3 regions of the Lysinibacillus sp. FSL K6-4013 genome follow, and region 1 is predicted to be linked to each of the others. Evidence: a T-box and tRNA genes for the amino acid it is inferred to sense, from the RefSeq annotation. Region 1 holds a T-box; the other regions hold tRNA genes.
What was found. A T-box is a leader RNA that pairs with one kind of tRNA and senses whether it is charged. The one in region 1 lies ahead of leuS (leucine--tRNA ligase), so its partner is inferred to be a tRNA-Leu.
Positions count from the first base shown of each region.

Region 2: it has a tRNA-Leu gene. The T-box ahead of leuS (leucine--tRNA ligase) is inferred to sense a tRNA for this amino acid. The anticodon was not compared.
Region 3: it has a tRNA-Leu gene. The T-box ahead of leuS (leucine--tRNA ligase) is inferred to sense a tRNA for this amino acid. The anticodon was not compared.

Region 1 is NZ_CP152031.1:3,516,671-3,522,943, forward strand. It holds gene MHB39_RS17305 (sigma-70 family RNA polymerase sigma factor) at 1-81, opposite strand, end outside; gene MHB39_RS17310 (nucleoside transporter C-terminal domain-containing protein) at 457-1,638, shown strand; gene leuS (leucine--tRNA ligase) at 1,764-4,181, opposite strand; T-box leader at 4,268-4,478, opposite strand; gene sulP (sulfate permease) at 4,544-6,273, opposite strand, start outside.
Region 2 is NZ_CP152031.1:4,140,704-4,146,976, forward strand. It holds rRNA gene MHB39_RS20485 (23S ribosomal RNA) at 1-1,355, opposite strand, end outside; rRNA gene MHB39_RS20490 (16S ribosomal RNA) at 1,538-3,090, opposite strand; tRNA gene MHB39_RS20495 (tRNA-Gly) at 3,287-3,360, opposite strand; tRNA gene MHB39_RS20500 (tRNA-Arg) at 3,375-3,451, opposite strand; tRNA gene MHB39_RS20505 (tRNA-Leu) at 3,470-3,555, opposite strand; tRNA gene MHB39_RS20510 (tRNA-Lys) at 3,622-3,694, opposite strand; tRNA gene MHB39_RS20515 (tRNA-Gln) at 3,710-3,784, opposite strand; tRNA gene MHB39_RS20520 (tRNA-Asp) at 3,790-3,865, opposite strand; tRNA gene MHB39_RS20525 (tRNA-Glu) at 3,896-3,967, opposite strand; tRNA gene MHB39_RS20530 (tRNA-Asn) at 3,969-4,045, opposite strand; gene MHB39_RS20535 (SprT family protein) at 4,136-4,597, opposite strand; gene MHB39_RS20540 (Tex family protein) at 4,665-6,273, opposite strand, start outside.
Region 3 is NZ_CP152031.1:137,531-143,803, forward strand. It holds rRNA gene MHB39_RS00695 (23S ribosomal RNA) at 1-1,478, shown strand, start outside; rRNA gene rrf (5S ribosomal RNA) at 1,593-1,708, shown strand; tRNA gene MHB39_RS00705 (tRNA-Val) at 1,719-1,794, shown strand; tRNA gene MHB39_RS00710 (tRNA-Thr) at 1,798-1,873, shown strand; tRNA gene MHB39_RS00715 (tRNA-Lys) at 1,881-1,956, shown strand; tRNA gene MHB39_RS00720 (tRNA-Leu) at 1,974-2,058, shown strand; tRNA gene MHB39_RS00725 (tRNA-Gly) at 2,094-2,168, shown strand; tRNA gene MHB39_RS00730 (tRNA-Leu) at 2,174-2,262, shown strand; tRNA gene MHB39_RS00735 (tRNA-Arg) at 2,271-2,347, shown strand; tRNA gene MHB39_RS00740 (tRNA-Pro) at 2,357-2,433, shown strand; tRNA gene MHB39_RS00745 (tRNA-Ala) at 2,449-2,524, shown strand; rRNA gene MHB39_RS00750 (16S ribosomal RNA) at 2,667-4,219, shown strand; tRNA gene MHB39_RS00755 (tRNA-Ile) at 4,314-4,390, shown strand; tRNA gene MHB39_RS00760 (tRNA-Ala) at 4,403-4,478, shown strand; rRNA gene MHB39_RS00765 (23S ribosomal RNA) at 4,568-6,273, shown strand, end outside.

The DNA of each region.
Region 1 (6,273 bases):
CCAGTCCTTTACATAAAGATAAGCCACTCGTAAGCAATATTCTCCGTGTTCTTCCATAATGGCTACTAAATGCTCACTCACCCAAACACCTCCTCTAAACATTCACCCTATAGTCGTCATTCGATCTTAGTTGGTTTCAAAAAAAATCAAAAAGTTTCATGAACACGATCGTCATAAATTGAGAAAAACTTCACACAATAAAAGAGTATTTTATAATGAATTATTCTGGCAACCTTAATTATGAATAGTCACTCCTAAAGAAATAATGTACATTTTTAGACTGAATTTATTTGTATGCTGTGTTGCATACTTTTTTTCTATTATCTATTGAATACCTAGCGAAAAAACTGTTATAGTGAGATTGTTTGTCTGACGTCTGACTAATTAAGATCTTTAGCTGTTCTTCTGAAATTGGAACATCAGGACAAAATATCACAGATACTTATGGAGGAACTTATGAGATACTTAATATCCTTTTGTGGATTGTTACTTGTTTTTGCCTTAGCTTTATTAATGAGTAAAAACAAAAAAGAAATAAAATATAAATATATAGTGATTATGTTGATCATCCAATTTTTATTGGCAGCTTTACTACTCAATACAACGGTTGGCTATGTGCTAATTAAAGGAATCACCAAAGTATTTGATCACTTATTGTCCTATGCAAATGCGGGTATATCATTTGTTTTTGGAGGCTTAGCAAATGAAGGAGAATCACCCTTCTTTTTAGCTGTTTTATTACCGATCGTCTTTATATCTGTTCTGATTGGGATCTTGCAGCATTTTAAAATACTTCCTTTTTTAATGAAATGGGTAGGTTTATTTTTAAGTAAAGTAAGTGGCATGGGGAAATTGGAATCCTATAATGCTGTTGCTTCTGCTATGGTTGGCCAATCTGAAGTATTCATCACTGTTAAAAAGCAATTAGATAAGATTGCACCACAACGTATGTATACGTTATGCGCTTCTGCTATGTCGACTGTTTCGATGTCAGTAGTTGGTGCTTATATGACGATGATTGAGCCAAAGTATGTCGTAACGGCCATTGTATTAAACCTGTTTGGCGGATTTATTATTGTTTCTATCATTAATCCATATACTGTGGATGAAAAAGAAGATATCTTAACGATTGAAGATGAACAGAAGCAAGCGTTCTTTCAAATGATTGGCGAATATATTATGGATGGCTTTAAAGTAGCCATCATTGTTGGAGCAATGCTTATTGGTTTCGTTGCATTAATGGATTTAATCAATTCATTATTCGATATGATTATTGGTATATCCTTCCAAGAAATATTAGGCTATATCTTTGCGCCAATCGCTTTCCTAATGGGTATTCCATGGGCAGATGCTGTGGCTGCTGGCGGTATTATGGCAACTAAATTAGTAACGAATGAATTCGTTGCCATGATTAACCTTGGCGACGTCTCAGCGTCCATGAGTGAACGTACACTAGGCATTATTTCTGTATTCCTTGTATCCTTTGCCAACTTTTCATCCATCGGTATTATTTCGGGTGCTGTAAAAGGTTTGAATGAAAGACAAGGTAATGTCGTTGCCCGCTTTGGCTTAAAGTTGTTGTACGGTGCTACACTCGTAAGTATCCTAACAGCTATTATTGTGGGATTGATTATTTAAATTGTATTGAACTGCACTCAGTTAGATGGGTGCAGTCCTTATTTTATCGCTTATATAACGCCAAATTAAAAAATGTACATTACTAAAATTGAATTTAGTAATGTACATTTTTACTTTATAGCTCTTTATTTTACGACAATATTGACAAGTTTGCCTGGAATAACGATGATTTTCACTAAGCTCTTTCCTGCCATATATTCTTGAACCTTTTCATCAGCAAGTGCTACTTTTTCGATGTCCTCTTTTGACGCATCTTTTGCTACAACGATCTTCGCACGTACTTTACCAGCAACCTGTACAGCAATTTCGACTTCATCATCCACAAGCTTTGCTTCATCATAGGTTGGCCATTGCTCGTAAGAAAGTGTTGAATTGTGACCTAATAGTTGCCATAGTTCTTCTGCAATATGCGGAGCGATTGGTGCAAGCATTTTCACAAAGCCTTCAGCATAAGCCGTTGGAATCACATCAGCTTTATAGCAATCATTAATAAAGACCATCATTTGTGAAATAGCTGTGTTAAAGCGGATGCCTTCATAATCCTCTGTCACTTTTTTCACTGTTTGGTGGTATGATTTTTCAAGTGATTGATCGTTAGACACTTGGATTTTTGCTGAAATTGCGCCATCTTCTTCATTGACAAATAGACGCCAGATACGGTCTAAGAAGCGGCGTGCTCCATCTAAGCCATTTGTAGACCATGCAACAGAAGCCTCTAGTGGGCCCATGAACATTTCATATAAGCGTAATGTATCGGCACCATGTGACGTAATGATTTCATCTGGGTTGACGACATTGCCCTTAGATTTAGACATTTTCTCGTTACCTTCACCTAGAATCATTCCCTGGTTAAATAATTTTTGGAATGGCTCTTTTGTATGAACAACGCCTAAATCATATAGAACTTTATGCCAGAAGCGAGCGTATAGTAAATGCAATACTGCATGCTCCGCACCACCAATATATATATCAACTGGTAACCAGCGTTTTAGTAACTCTGGGTCTGCAATTGCCTCTGTGTTTGTCGGGTCGATATAGCGTAGGAAGTACCAGCTCGAACCTGCCCACTGCGGCATTGTATTTGTTTCACGACGTCCTTTTTTACCTGTCTCTGGATCGACAACATTTACCCATTCTTCAATATTTGCTAATGGTGATTCACCTGTACCTGATGGTCGGATATTATCTGTTTTTGGTAGCATTAATGGTAATTCTGATTCTGGAACTGGCGTAATTGTGCCATCTTCCCAATGAATCATTGGAATTGGTTCTCCCCAATAACGTTGACGGGAGAATAACCAGTCACGTAGACGATAAGAAATTTTCTTCTCCCCTACACCTTTTTCCTCTAACCATTCAATGGCTTTCGCAATGCCATCTGCTTTATTTAAGCCATTAAGGAATTCAGAGTTAATATGTTGACCATCACCTGTAAATGCTTCTTTGCTGATGTCTCCACCTTCAAGTACAGGAACGATGTCTAAGCCAAATTCAGTTGCGAATTCATAGTCGCGTTCATCATGTGCTGGCACCGCCATAATAGCACCTGTACCATAAGACACTAACACATAATCAGCAATCCAAATCGGCACTTTTTTACCGTTTATCGGATTTACTGCATAAGCACCTGTAAATACGCCTGTTTTTTCTTTCGCTAAATCTGTACGCTCTAGATCAGATTTCATTTTAACTTTCTCTAAATAAGCCTCAACAGCTTGGCGTTGGTCAGCTGTTGTAATTTGTTCCACTAATTTATGCTCTGGTGCAAGCACACAGTATGTAGCACCAAACAATGTATCAGGGCGTGTTGTGAAAACTGTGAAGTTTTGATCAGAACCGTCAATGGCAAATGTCACTTCAGCCCCTTCTGAACGGCCAATCCAATTGCGTTGCATATCTTTAATAGACTCAGGCCAATCAACTTCTTCTAAGTCATCGATTAAACGATCAGCATAGGCTGTAATTTTAAGCATCCATTGCTTCATTGGTCTGCGTTCTACAGGATGACCACCACGCTCTGATTTCCCATCAATTACTTCTTCGTTCGCTAATACCGTGCCAAGTGCTGGACACCAGTTAACAGCTACTTCATCCACATAAGCTAAGCCTTTTTTATAAAGCTGGATAAAAATCCATTGTGTCCATTTATAATACTCTGGATCCGTTGTGTTAATTTCACGATCCCAATCATAGCTAAAGCCTAGCTCTTGAATTTGACGTTTAAATGTCGCAATATTTTTAGCTGTAAATTCAGCCGGATCATTCCCTGTATCGAGTGCATATTGCTCAGCTGGTAAACCAAAAGCATCCCAGCCCATTGGATGAAGTACATTATAGCCTTGCATACGTTTAAAGCGTGATAGAATATCAGTTGCCGTATACCCCTCTGGATGGCCAACATGAAGTCCTGCGCCAGATGGATATGGGAACATATCTAATGCATAAAATTTAGGCTTTGCTGTTTCATTTTCAGTTTTAAATGTTTTGTTATCAGCCCAATATCGCTGCCACTTTTTTTCAATTTGTTCATGATTAAAACTCATTTCTTTTCCTCCTTCGATTGATCGTGTTGCTCTCCATCATAATTGACAAAATATTTAAAAAATAAAAAAACTCGCCCCTTTCTTATAGAAGGGACGAGAGAATTTGTACTCCCGCGGTACCACCCAAATTAGTGATTACACTCGGCTCAAGCTTCCTTAACGCGGAAGAAACGACACACGCTGTTTCACGCGGGCAGACTCAGAAGGCGAGTTCAATTTGCATTCTTACTAGCTCCCACCAACCGCTAGCTCTCTAAAAAGAACCACAAATCTACTATTCCTCATCACAGTCTTTACATGATATTGCATTTATTCTAATGGAAAGTATTGAAAAGCACAAGCCTTTGTTTACAGCTTACCCATTACTGAACAATTAAATCCTTTTCTCCCTTAGACTTTGATAAATCCTGACATTCATGAAAAGCAAAATGCTGACAACCAATACATTGATTGGCGTTCAAATAATGGAAAGCTTTTGTAATCGCTTCTCCTGTATGCTGAAAAAAATGTTGCGCGCCTATTTTATCGTAAAGACCATTGTGTTCAAGAGCATCCTGTAAATCACCTTGCACACCTGTTACCAAGATAGTACCGCCCTGTGCTTTATAATTTTCTATGATATTGTTAAAATATGCTTCTCCAGTAGAATCCATAAAGGGCACTTTCCCCATCCGTAATATCAAAACTCTTGGTTGCTGATGCAAAGTACTTTCAATTGTTTGTTCAAACATTTGTGCAGCGCCAAAAAACAACGGCCCTTCAATTGTGTACATACTAATCTGCGGGCAATCATGCTGCTGATGCACTACATGTGGCTGTACCTTCTCACTTTTATTTGAATGATCCGGAAGTACTTTTGTAACAACAAGCTTTTCACTCATACGTTTCGCAAATAATAGCACAGCCAGCACAAGCCCTACCTCAACTGCTAATGTAAGACTAGTGAATACCGTTAATAAAAAGGTAATCAATAATACCAGTGAGTCGCCTGATTTTAATTTTACGATATGTGAAAAATGATGTCGTTCACTCATATTCCAAGCTACGACCATCAGTACCGGAGCCATGCTTGCTAACGGAATATGAGATGCATATGGAGCTAATAACAATAATGTGATTAGAACAAACACACCATGAATGATACCCGACATAGGGGATACTGCGCCTGTTTTGATATTGGTCGCTGTGCGTGCAATGGCGCCTGTTGCTGGAATACCACCGAATAAAGGCGTCACAATATTAGCAATCCCCTGCCCAATTAGCTCACGATTACTGTTATGCTTACTATTTGTCATCCCATCCGCCACCACTGCCGATAATAGAGACTCAATACCACCTAGCATTGCAATAACAAACGCTGGACCAATAAGTTGTTGTAATCGTTCGAGCGTGATATTCGGTAAGGCGAAATGAGGTAATGTATTAGGAATTTGACCATAAGCCGTTGCAATGGTAGCAACTTGTCCTGAAAAGAGGAAAGTTGCCATAAGTGTAGAGACAACAATACCCGCTAATGCTCCAGGAACCTTTGGAAAAAACTTTGGTGTTATCACTATTGTCACCAAGCATACGACAGCAGTAAGAATACTATACGTATTTGTCGTACCTAGCTGCTTAATGATTTCCTGTATGTTGGCGATAAAATATTCATGCCTTTTAACATTTGTCAGCCCTAGAAAGTTAGCGATTTGACCTGTAAAAATAATCACTGCTATCCCTGCTGTAAAGCCAACTGTTACAGGTCGTGGAATAAACTTAATTAAAGTCCCTAGCTTAAAAAAGCCCATGATACAAAGCAATACCCCTGCCATTAAACCCGCAAGTAATAAATCTTCATAGCCATAGGTAAGAACAATCCCCAATAGAATTGGCACAAACGCCCCCGTAGGCCCACCTATTTGATATTTAGAACCTCCAAAAAGAGAAATAAGAATACCTGCAATGCAAGCCGTATAAATCCCATATTCAGGTTTCACACCTGATGCGATGGCAAAGGACATGGCAAGTGGAATAGCAACGATTCCGACAATAATCCCTGACAATAAATCCTTTTTTACATGATGAACTGAATACCCTTCAAAGCGTCCTGTAA
Region 2 (6,273 bases), 620 kb from region 1:
AACCTTAGTCATACGGTGGACGGGATTCTCACCCGTCTTTCGCTACTCATACCGGCATTCTCACTTCTAAGCGCTCCACCAGTCCTTCCGGTCTGACTTCAACGCACTTAGAACGCTCTCCTACCACTGACATCGTAGATGTCAATCCACAGCTTCGGTGAATCGTTTAGCCCCGATACATTTTCGGCGCAGCGTCACTCGACCAGTGAGCTATTACGCACTCTTTAAATGATGGCTGCTTCTAAGCCAACATCCTGGTTGTCTGTGCAACGCCACATCCTTTTCCACTTAACGATTACTTTGGGACCTTAGCTGGTGGTCTGGGCTGTTTCCCTTTTGACTACGGATCTTATCACTCGCAGTCTGACTCCCGTGTATAAATATCTGGCATTCGGAGTTTGTCTGAATTCGGTAAACCGGGATGGCCCCCTAGTCCAAACAGTGCTCTACCTCCAGTATTCTCATCACGAGGCTAGCCCTAAAGCTATTTCGGAGAGAACCAGCTATCTCCAAGTTCGATTGGAATTTCTCCGCTACCCACACCTCATCCCCGCACTTTTCAACGTGCGTGGGTTCGGGCCTCCAGTAAGTGTTACCTCACCTTCACCCTGGACATGGGTAGATCACCTGGTTTCGGGTCTACGACCACGTACTACTTCGCCCTATTCAGACTCGCTTTCGCTGCGGCTCCGCCTTCTAAAGCTTAACCTTGCACGTAATCGTAACTCGCCGGTTCATTCTACAAAAGGCACGCTATCACCCATTAACGGGCTCTAACTACTTGTAGGCACACGGTTTCAGGATCTCTTTCACTCCCCTTCCGGGGTGCTTTTCACCTTTCCCTCACGGTACTGGTTCACTATCGGTCACTAGGTAGTATTTAGCCTTGGGAGATGGTCCTCCCGGATTCCGACGGAATTTCACGTGTTCCGCCGTACTCAGGATCCACTCAGGAGAGAACGAACTTTCGACTACAGGGCTTTTACCTGCTCTGGCGGACCTTTCCAAGTCGCTTCATCTAACTCGCTCTTTTGTAACTCCGTATAGAGTGTCCTACAACCCCAAGAGGCAAGCCTCTTGGTTTGGGCTCTTCCCGTTTCGCTCGCCGCTACTCAGGGAATCGATTTTTCTTTCTCTTCCTCCAGGTACTTAGATGTTTCAGTTCCCTGGGTCTGCCTTCAAGACGCTATGTATTCACGTCAAGATACTACGCGATTAAACGTAGTGGGTTCCCCCATTCGGAAATCTCCGGATCAAAGCTCACTTACAGCTCCCCGAAGCATATCGGTGTTAGTGCCGTCCTTCTTCGGCTCCTAGTGCCAAGGCATTCGCCGTGCGCCCTTAATAACTTAACCAAGTTATTAAGCCTATAAAAAAACTTAAAAAATAAATGTGTTTGTTACAATTTCAATGTCGTTTTATCCAGTTTTCAAAGAACAAGTTTTGAAGTATTTCATTCAGAAAGAATGAACCTTCAAAACTGAACGCAAAACGTAATCTTACAAACCCAAGGTTTGTATTCCGAAATAATCCTTAGAAAGGAGGTGATCCAGCCGCACCTTCCGATACGGCTACCTTGTTACGACTTCACCCCAATCATCTATCCCACCTTCGGCGGCTGGCTCCAAAAGGTTACCTCACCGACTTCGGGTGTTACAAACTCTCGTGGTGTGACGGGCGGTGTGTACAAGGCCCGGGAACGTATTCACCGCGGCATGCTGATCCGCGATTACTAGCGATTCCGGCTTCATGTAGGCGAGTTGCAGCCTACAATCCGAACTGAGAACGACTTTATCGGATTAGCTCCCTCTCGCGAGTTGGCAACCGTTTGTATCGTCCATTGTAGCACGTGTGTAGCCCAGGTCATAAGGGGCATGATGATTTGACGTCATCCCCACCTTCCTCCGGTTTGTCACCGGCAGTCACCTTAGAGTGCCCAACTAAATGATGGCAACTAAGATCAAGGGTTGCGCTCGTTGCGGGACTTAACCCAACATCTCACGACACGAGCTGACGACAACCATGCACCACCTGTCACCGTTGCCCCCGAAGGGGAAACTATATCTCTACAGTGGTCAACGGGATGTCAAGACCTGGTAAGGTTCTTCGCGTTGCTTCGAATTAAACCACATGCTCCACCGCTTGTGCGGGCCCCCGTCAATTCCTTTGAGTTTCAGTCTTGCGACCGTACTCCCCAGGCGGAGTGCTTAATGCGTTAGCTGCAGCACTAAGGGGCGGAAACCCCCTAACACTTAGCACTCATCGTTTACGGCGTGGACTACCAGGGTATCTAATCCTGTTTGCTCCCCACGCTTTCGCGCCTCAGCGTCAGTTACAGACCAGAAAGTCGCCTTCGCCACTGGTGTTCCTCCAAATCTCTACGCATTTCACCGCTACACTTGGAATTCCACTTTCCTCTTCTGCACTCAAGTCCCCCAGTTTCCAATGACCCTCCACGGTTGAGCCGTGGGCTTTCACATCAGACTTAAAGGACCGCCTGCGCGCGCTTTACGCCCAATAATTCCGGACAACGCTTGCCACCTACGTATTACCGCGGCTGCTGGCACGTAGTTAGCCGTGGCTTTCTAATAAGGTACCGTCAAGGTACAGCCAGTTACTACTGTACTTGTTCTTCCCTTACAACAGAGTTTTACGATCCGAAAACCTTCTTCACTCACGCGGCGTTGCTCCATCAGGCTTTCGCCCATTGTGGAAGATTCCCTACTGCTGCCTCCCGTAGGAGTCTGGGCCGTGTCTCAGTCCCAGTGTGGCCGATCACCCTCTCAGGTCGGCTACGCATCGTCGCCTTGGTGAGCCGTTACCTCACCAACTAGCTAATGCGCCGCGGGCCCATCCTATAGCGACAGCGAGAAGCCGTCTTTCAGTCTTTCACCATGAAGCAAAAGAGATTATTCGGTATTAGCCCCGGTTTCCCGGAGTTATCCCAAACTATAGGGTAGGTTGCCCACGTGTTACTCACCCGTCCGCCGCTAACGTCAAAGGAGCAAGCTCCTTTTCTGTTCGCTCGACTTGCATGTATTAGGCACGCCGCCAGCGTTCGTCCTGAGCCAGGATCAAACTCTCCATAAAAGAAATTTGATTAGCTCAAATTGTTTTGCTGGCATCATGTTTGATGTCCAAAATTGTGTTTTGTTTACTAGCAAAGCTAGCTACTTAAAACTTTATTGATTACGTTTTTGCTTGTTCAGTTTTCAAGGTTCATATGTCGTCTTTTCAGACAACTACTTAAGTGTATCATGCAACCAATCGGTTGTCAACACTTTTTTGGAGCGGGTGATGAGAATCGAACTCACGACATCAGCTTGGAAGGCTGAGGTTTTACCATTAAACTACACCCGCATATATTTTAAATTTGGCGCGCCCGGCAGGAGTCGAACCCACAACCTTCTGATCCGTAGTCAGACGCTCTATCCAATTGAGCTACGGGCGCATATGAAATTGATTGACTTGGTGCGGCCGAGAGGACTTGAACCTCCACGGGGTTGCCCCCACTAGGCCCTCAACCTAGCGCGTCTGCCATTCCGCCACGACCGCATTCGATTAGTAACTTTCTCATTATACTACGATAATTCAAAAAGTCAACTCTTTTTCTTAAAGAGATGAGCCATGAAGGACTCGAACCTTCGACCCTCTGATTAAAAGTCAGATGCTCTACCAACTGAGCTAATGGCTCGAATTAAGAAATGAATGGCTGGGGTACTAGGATTCGAACCTAGGCATGACGGAATCAAAATCCGTTGCCTTACCGCTTGGCTATACCCCAATAAGTGGCGGTCCCGACCGGGATCGAACCGGCGATCTCCTGCGTGACAGGCAGGCATGTTAACCGCTACACCACGGGACCAAAATATTATTTACATTAAATTATGAAAAATGACCCCTACGGGATTCGAACCCGTGTTACCGCCGTGAAAGGGCGGTGTCTTAACCACTTGACCAAGGGGCCATGGCTCCGAAGGCAGGACTCGAACCTGCGACAACCTGATTAACAGTCAGGTGCTACTACCAACTGAGCTACTTCGGAATAATGTATGTTCGTTGTTGTCGTTATCTTGTCGACTTTTACTATTATAGGGACAACACAACAAAACGTCAACTATTTTTAAAAGTTTTTTTATTCCACTAATTTTAATTTCCCTAAACACTTACTACAACAATACTTTTCAACATTCATTTTTATTTTCCGTACATATAACTGGTGGCAATTAACACAAGTATATGTATAGCGTCGTCGGTGTTTTTTAACTGTAGCTTTAGGGGAATGTAGAACTGAGCAAAATCGTGGGGCATCTACTTTCCTTAATAATTCTCTAAAATCTTTATCTCGATGCTGATACCCTTTCCCTTCAATATGTAGATGATAATGGCATAATTCGTGTAAAATAATACCTTGAACTTCTTCCAAACCGTATAACTCATAGGCTTTAGGATTAATCTCAATATTATGAGATTGTAAAAGATATCGTCCTCCCGTTGAACGTAATCTTGCATTAAAATAGGCTTGATGAAGAAAAGGTCTCTGAAAGCTTTTCAAAGATAAGCGACGAACAAGCTCTTGTAATTCTTGATTGTCCATAGTAATCACCTCTAACAACAAGAATACCACACTGCGTAGTATAGACAGTGTGGTGAAAATTTAGTACTCAAACTAATGCTTGATTTTTAGGTGGAAGCATCGTTAAAGAGATACGACCTTTCGTTACATCTATTTGTTCAACCCAGACAGTTACAATATCCCCAAGCGCTACAACTTCTAATGGATGCTTAATACGTTTGTTTTGGAGTTTAGAAATATGCACAAGTCCATCTTGCTTCACGCCAATGTCAACAAATGCGCCGAAATCTACTACATTTCTTACCGTACCCTGCAATTCCATACCTACTTTTAAATCTTCCATTTTCAATACATCAGTCTTAAGCAATGGTTGTGGGAATGCATCACGTGGGTCGCGACTAGGTTTCATTAAAGTATCCACGATGTCTTGAATTGTCACAACTCCTACTCCGAGCACATCACTTAACTTTTGGATATTTAGTGCTGCAATAGCTTCCTCTGCCTTCTGTGTCCCTAACTCTTTTTTATCTATTTGAGCCTCTGCTAATATTTGCTCAGCAAGATCATAGCTCTCAGGATGAATACCTGTAGCATCAAACGGATTTTTTGCTTCTGGGACACGTAGGAAACCAATAGCCTGTTCATACGTTTTGGCACCTAACCTTGGAATCTTCTTTAATTGAGCACGTGTAGTAAATCGACCATTTTCCTCTCGCGTCTTCACGATATTCTCTGCAACAGTTTTTGATAAACCAGAAACGTATTGTAAGAGTGATGATGAAGCCGTATTTACATCAACACCAACTTGGTTAACAGCTGTTTCTACTATAAAAGTTAGCGATTCATTTAATTTTTTTTGAGAAACATCATGCTGATATTGACCTACTCCCACCGCTTTTGGTTCAATTTTCACTAACTCTGATAAAGGATCCTGTAAGCGGCGTGCAATGGAGACAGCACTACGTTGTTCAACCTGTAAATCAGGAAATTCTGCACGTGCAATATCAGACGCTGAATAAACAGATGCTCCCGCTTCATTGACAATCACATAAGCTATGTCAGTTGTAAGTTCGTTTAATACATCTGCGATAAATTGTTCTGTTTCTCGAGATGCTGTACCATTCCCAATGGCAATTATACTTATTGGATACTTTGCCAAAATTGCTTTTACAGTAGCTTTCGATTTTGCCACATCTGGTTTAGGTGGATGTGGGTAAATAGCTGTAACCTCAAGCATTTTCCCAGTTTCATCTACAACCGCTAGCTTACAACCTGTACGGTAAGCTGGGTCAACCCCTAAAACATATTTCCCTTTCATAGGTGGCTGTAGTAATAAGTTACGTAAATTTTCAGAGAAAATATGAATAGCCTGTGCCTCAGCTTTTTCTGTAAGCTCGTTTCGTAATTCCCTTTCAATTGAAGGCTGAATTAAGCGCTTGTACGAATCCTCGATTGCTAGTTTCACTTCTGCAATAGCAGGAGAGGAACCAGTTGCTGGAATCCATTCTTTCCACATAATCATTAATACTCGGTCCACCGGTACATGAATAGAAACCTTTAATATCTCTTCTTTTTCCCCTCGATTTATCGCTAAAATACGGTGCGGCACAATGCGATTAACAGGCTCCTCATATTCGTAATACATTTCAAAAACATTTTTTTCATCGATTTCAGAATTTTTCACAGACGTAACAAGG
Region 3 (6,273 bases), 1.4 Mb from region 1:
CTCCTCACCGTTTGAGAAATGGGGGGACGCAGTAGGATAGGGTAAGCGCGCCGTTGGTTGTGCGCGTCCAAGCAGTAAGGCGTGTGTGTAGGCAAATCCGCACACTGTAACGTTGAGCTGTGATGGCGAGTCCGAATGGACGAAGTTCCTGATTTCACACTGCCAAGAAAAGCCTCTATCGAGGTGAGAGGTGCCCGTACCGCAAACCGACACAGGTAGTCGAGGAGAGAATCCTAAGGTGTGCGAGAGAACTCTCGTTAAGGAACTCGGCAAAATGACCCCGTAACTTCGGGAGAAGGGGTGCTCTTGAGCGTGCAAGCGCATGAGAGCCGCAGTGAATAGGCCCAGGCGACTGTTTAGCAAAAACACAGGTCTCTGCAAAACCGTAAGGTGACGTATAGGGGCTGACGCCTGCCCGGTGCTGGAAGGTTAAGAGGAGTGGTTAGCGCAAGCGAAGCTGCGAATTGAAGCCCCAGTAAACGGCGGCCGTAACTATAACGGTCCTAAGGTAGCGAAATTCCTTGTCGGGTAAGTTCCGACCCGCACGAAAGGCGTAACGATCTGGGCACTGTCTCAACGAGAGACTCGGTGAAATTATAGTACCTGTGAAGATGCAGGTTACCCGCGACAGGACGGAAAGACCCCGTGGAGCTTTACTGTAGCCTGATATTGAATTTTGGTACAACTTGTACAGGATAGGTAGGAGCCAGAGATCTCGGAGCGCCAGCTTCGAAGGAGGCGTCGGTGGGATACTACCCTGGTTGTATTGAAATTCTAACCCATGCCCCTTAGCGGGGCAGGAGACAGTGTCAGGCGGACAGTTTGACTGGGGCGGTCGCCTCCTAAAAGGTAACGGAGGCGCCCAAAGGTTCCCTCAGAATGGTTGGAAATCATTCGTAGAGTGTAAAGGCACAAGGGAGCTTGACTGCGAGACCTACAAGTCGAGCAGGGTCGAAAGACGGGCTTAGTGATCCGGTGGTTCCGCATGGAAGGGCCATCGCTCAACGGATAAAAGCTACCCCGGGGATAACAGGCTTATCTCCCCCAAGAGTCCACATCGACGGGGAGGTTTGGCACCTCGATGTCGGCTCATCGCATCCTGGGGCTGTAGTCGGTCCCAAGGGTTGGGCTGTTCGCCCATTAAAGCGGTACGCGAGCTGGGTTCAGAACGTCGTGAGACAGTTCGGTCCCTATCCGTCGTGGGCGTAGGAAATTTGAGAGGAGCTGTCCTTAGTACGAGAGGACCGGGATGGACACACCGCTGGTGTACCAGTTGTCTTGCCAAAGGCATCGCTGGGTAGCTATGTGTGGACGGGATAAGTGCTGAAAGCATCTAAGCATGAAGCCCCCCTCAAGATGAGATTTCCCATTACGCAAGTAAGTAAGATCCCTCAAAGACGATGAGGTAGATAGGTTCGAGGTGGAAGTGTGGTGACACATGGAGCTGACGAATACTAATCGATCGAGGACTTAACCAAAACGTTTGAAGCATTCAATGCACCGTTTATCCAGTTTTGAAAGAACAAGAAAGTTTTAAAAAAAGCTTGTATTTATACTTAAATATGGTATAATAAATCTTGTCTTTTAAAAAGTCTAGTGATGATGGCAAAGAGGTCACACCCGTTCCCATACCGAACACGGAAGTTAAGCTCTTTAGCGCCGATGGTAGTTGGGGGCTTCCCCCTGTGAGAGTAGGACGTCGCTAGGCATAACACCCAGGAGGATTAGCTCAGCTGGGAGAGCATCTGCCTTACAAGCAGAGGGTCGGCGGTTCGAGCCCGTCATCCTCCACCATATGCCGGTTTAGCTCAGCAGGTAGAGCAACTGACTTGTAATCAGTAGGTCGTGGGTTCGATTCCTATAGCCGGCACCATTTTTTCGAGCCATTAGCTCAGTTGGTAGAGCATCTGACTTTTAATCAGAGGGTCGAAGGTTCGAGTCCTTCATGGCTCACCATTTAGAAATAATAATAAGCGGGTGTGGCGGAATTGGCAGACGCACTAGACTTAGGATCTAGCGCCGCAAGGCGTGGGGGTTCGACTCCCTTCACCCGCACCATTATTTTCATTGCCAGATAAAAAACTTATGCACATGCGGAAGTAGTTCAGTGGTAGAACACCACCTTGCCAAGGTGGGGGTCGCGAGTTCGAACCTCGTCTTCCGCTCCAAATGTGCCGGGGTGGCGGAACTGGCAGACGCACAGGACTTAAAATCCTGCGGTAGGTGACTACCGTACCGGTTCGATTCCGGTCCTCGGCACCATTTTAAATGCGCCCGTAGCTCAATTGGATAGAGCGTCTGACTACGGATCAGAAGGTTATGGGTTCGACTCCTGTCGGGCGCGCCATAAGAACAACGGGAAGTAGCTCAGCTTGGTAGAGCACTTGGTTTGGGACCAAGGGGTCGCAGGTTCGAATCCTGTCTTCCCGACCATTTCCTAAAAAATACGGGGCCTTAGCTCAGCTGGGAGAGCGCCTGCCTTGCACGCAGGAGGTCAGCGGTTCGATCCCGCTAGGCTCCACCAATTCAATTACATGAACCTTGAAAACTGAACAAGCAAAACGTAATCAATAAAGTTTTAAGTAGCTAGCTTTGCTAGTGAACAAAACATAATTTTGGACATCAAACATGATGCCAGCAAAACAATTTGAGCTAATCAAATTTCTTTTATGGAGAGTTTGATCCTGGCTCAGGACGAACGCTGGCGGCGTGCCTAATACATGCAAGTCGAGCGAACAGAAAAGGAGCTTGCTCCTTTGACGTTAGCGGCGGACGGGTGAGTAACACGTGGGCAACCTACCCTATAGTTTGGGATAACTCCGGGAAACCGGGGCTAATACCGAATAATCTCTTTTGCTTCATGGCAAGAGACTGAAAGACGGCATCTCGCTGTCGCTATAGGATGGGCCCGCGGCGCATTAGCTAGTTGGTGAGGTAACGGCTCACCAAGGCGACGATGCGTAGCCGACCTGAGAGGGTGATCGGCCACACTGGGACTGAGACACGGCCCAGACTCCTACGGGAGGCAGCAGTAGGGAATCTTCCACAATGGGCGAAAGCCTGATGGAGCAACGCCGCGTGAGTGAAGAAGGTTTTCGGATCGTAAAACTCTGTTGTAAGGGAAGAACAAGTACAGTAGTAACTGGCTGTACCTTGACGGTACCTTATTAGAAAGCCACGGCTAACTACGTGCCAGCAGCCGCGGTAATACGTAGGTGGCAAGCGTTGTCCGGAATTATTGGGCGTAAAGCGCGCGCAGGCGGTCCTTTAAGTCTGATGTGAAAGCCCACGGCTCAACCGTGGAGGGTCATTGGAAACTGGGGGACTTGAGTGCAGAAGAGGAAAGTGGAATTCCAAGTGTAGCGGTGAAATGCGTAGAGATTTGGAGGAACACCAGTGGCGAAGGCGACTTTCTGGTCTGTAACTGACGCTGAGGCGCGAAAGCGTGGGGAGCAAACAGGATTAGATACCCTGGTAGTCCACGCCGTAAACGATGAGTGCTAAGTGTTAGGGGGTTTCCGCCCCTTAGTGCTGCAGCTAACGCATTAAGCACTCCGCCTGGGGAGTACGGTCGCAAGACTGAAACTCAAAGGAATTGACGGGGGCCCGCACAAGCGGTGGAGCATGTGGTTTAATTCGAAGCAACGCGAAGAACCTTACCAGGTCTTGACATCCCGTTGACCACTGTAGAGATATAGTTTCCCCTTCGGGGGCAACGGTGACAGGTGGTGCATGGTTGTCGTCAGCTCGTGTCGTGAGATGTTGGGTTAAGTCCCGCAACGAGCGCAACCCTTGATCTTAGTTGCCATCATTTAGTTGGGCACTCTAAGGTGACTGCCGGTGACAAACCGGAGGAAGGTGGGGATGACGTCAAATCATCATGCCCCTTATGACCTGGGCTACACACGTGCTACAATGGACGATACAAACGGTTGCCAACTCGCGAGAGGGAGCTAATCCGATAAAGTCGTTCTCAGTTCGGATTGTAGGCTGCAACTCGCCTACATGAAGCCGGAATCGCTAGTAATCGCGGATCAGCATGCCGCGGTGAATACGTTCCCGGGCCTTGTACACACCGCCCGTCACACCACGAGAGTTTGTAACACCCGAAGTCGGTGAGGTAACCTTTTGGAGCCAGCCGCCGAAGGTGGGATAGATGATTGGGGTGAAGTCGTAACAAGGTAGCCGTATCGGAAGGTGCGGCTGGATCACCTCCTTTCTAAGGATATTTTCGGAATACAAACCATGGGTTTGTAAGATTACGTTTTGCGTTCAGTTTTGAAGGTTTATGAAATCTAATAAAACTTCCAAGAGGGCCTATAGCTCAGCTGGTTAGAGCGCACGCCTGATAAGCGTGAGGTCGATGGTTCGAGTCCATTTAGGCCCACCATATATACCTCTTGGGGCCTTAGCTCAGCTGGGAGAGCGCCTGCCTTGCACGCAGGAGGTCAGCGGTTCGATCCCGCTAGGCTCCACCAATTTTTGTTCTTTGAAAACTGGATAAAACGACATTGAAATTGTAACAAACACATTTATTTTTTAAGTTTTTTTATAGGCTTAATAACTTGGTTAAGTTATTAAGGGCGCACGGCGAATGCCTTGGCACTAGGAGCCGAAGAAGGACGGCACTAACACCGATATGCTTCGGGGAGCTGTAAGTGAGCTTTGATCCGGAGATTTCCGAATGGGGGAACCCACTACGTTTAATCGCGTAGTATCTTGACGTGAATACATAGCGTCTTGAAGGCAGACCCAGGGAACTGAAACATCTAAGTACCTGGAGGAAGAGAAAGAAAAATCGATTCCCTGAGTAGCGGCGAGCGAAACGGGAAGAGCCCAAACCAAGAGGCTTGCCTCTTGGGGTTGTAGGACACTCTATACGGAGTTACAAAAGAGCGAGTTAGATGAAGCGACTTGGAAAGGTCCGCCAGAGCAGGTAAAAGCCCTGTAGTCGAAAGTTCGTTCTCTCCTGAGTGGATCCTGAGTACGGCGGAACACGTGAAATTCCGTCGGAATCCGGGAGGACCATCTCCCAAGGCTAAATACTACCTAGTGACCGATAGTGAACCAGTACCGTGAGGGAAAGGTGAAAAGCACCCCGGAAGGGGAGTGAAAGAGATCCTGAAACCGTGTGCCTACAAGTAGTTAGAGCCCGTTAATGGGTGATAGCGTGCCTTTTGTAGAATGAACCGGCGAGTTACGATTACGTGCAAGGTTAAGCTTTAGAAGGCGGAGCCGCAGCGAAAGCGAGTCTGAATAGGGCGATGTAGTACGTGGTCGTAGACCCGAAACCAGGTGATCTACCCATGTCCAGGGTGAAGGTGAGGTAACACTTACTGGAGGCCCGAACCCACGCACGTTGAAAAGTGCGGGGATGAGGTGTGGGTAGCGGAGAAATTCCAATCGAACTTGGAGATAGCTGGTTCTCTCCGAAATAGCTTTAGGGCTAGCCTCGTGATGAGAATACTGGAGGTAGAGCACTGTTTGGACTAGGGGGCCATCCCGGTTTACCGAATTCAGACAAACTCCGAATGCCAGATATTTATACACGGGAGTCAGACTGCGAGTGATAAGATCCGTAGTCAAAAGGGAAACAGCCCAGACCACCAGCTAAGGTCCCAAAGTAATCGTTAAGTGGAAAAGGATGTGGCGTTGCACAGACAACCAGGATGTTGGCTTAGAAGCAGCCATCATTTAAAGAGTGCGTAATAGCTCACTGGTCGAGTGACGCTGCGCCGAAAATGTATCGGGGCTAAACGATTCACCGAAGCTGTGGATTGACATCTACGATGTCAGTGGTAGGAGAGCGTTCTAAGTGCGTTGAAGTCAGACCGGAAGGACTGGTGGAGCGCTTAGAAGTGAGAATGCCGGTATGAGTAGCGAAAGACGGGTGAGAATCCCGTCCACCGTATGACTAAGGTTTCCTGAGGAAGGCTCGTCCGCTCAGGGTTAGTCGGGACCTAAGCCGAGGCCGATAGGCGTAGGCGATGGACAACAGGTTGATATTCCTGTACCACCTCCTCACCGTTTGAGAAATGGGGGGACGCAGTAGGATAGGGTAAGCGCGCCGTTGGTTGTGCGCGTCCAAGCAGTAAGGCGTGTGTGTAGGCAAATCCGCACACTGTAACGTTGAGCTGTGATGGCGAGTCCGAATGGACGAAGTTCCTGATTTCACACTGCCAAGAAAAGCCTCTATCGAGGTGAGAGGTGCCCGTACCGCAAACCGACACAGGTAGTCGAGGAGAGAATCCTAAGGTGTGCGAGAGAACTCTC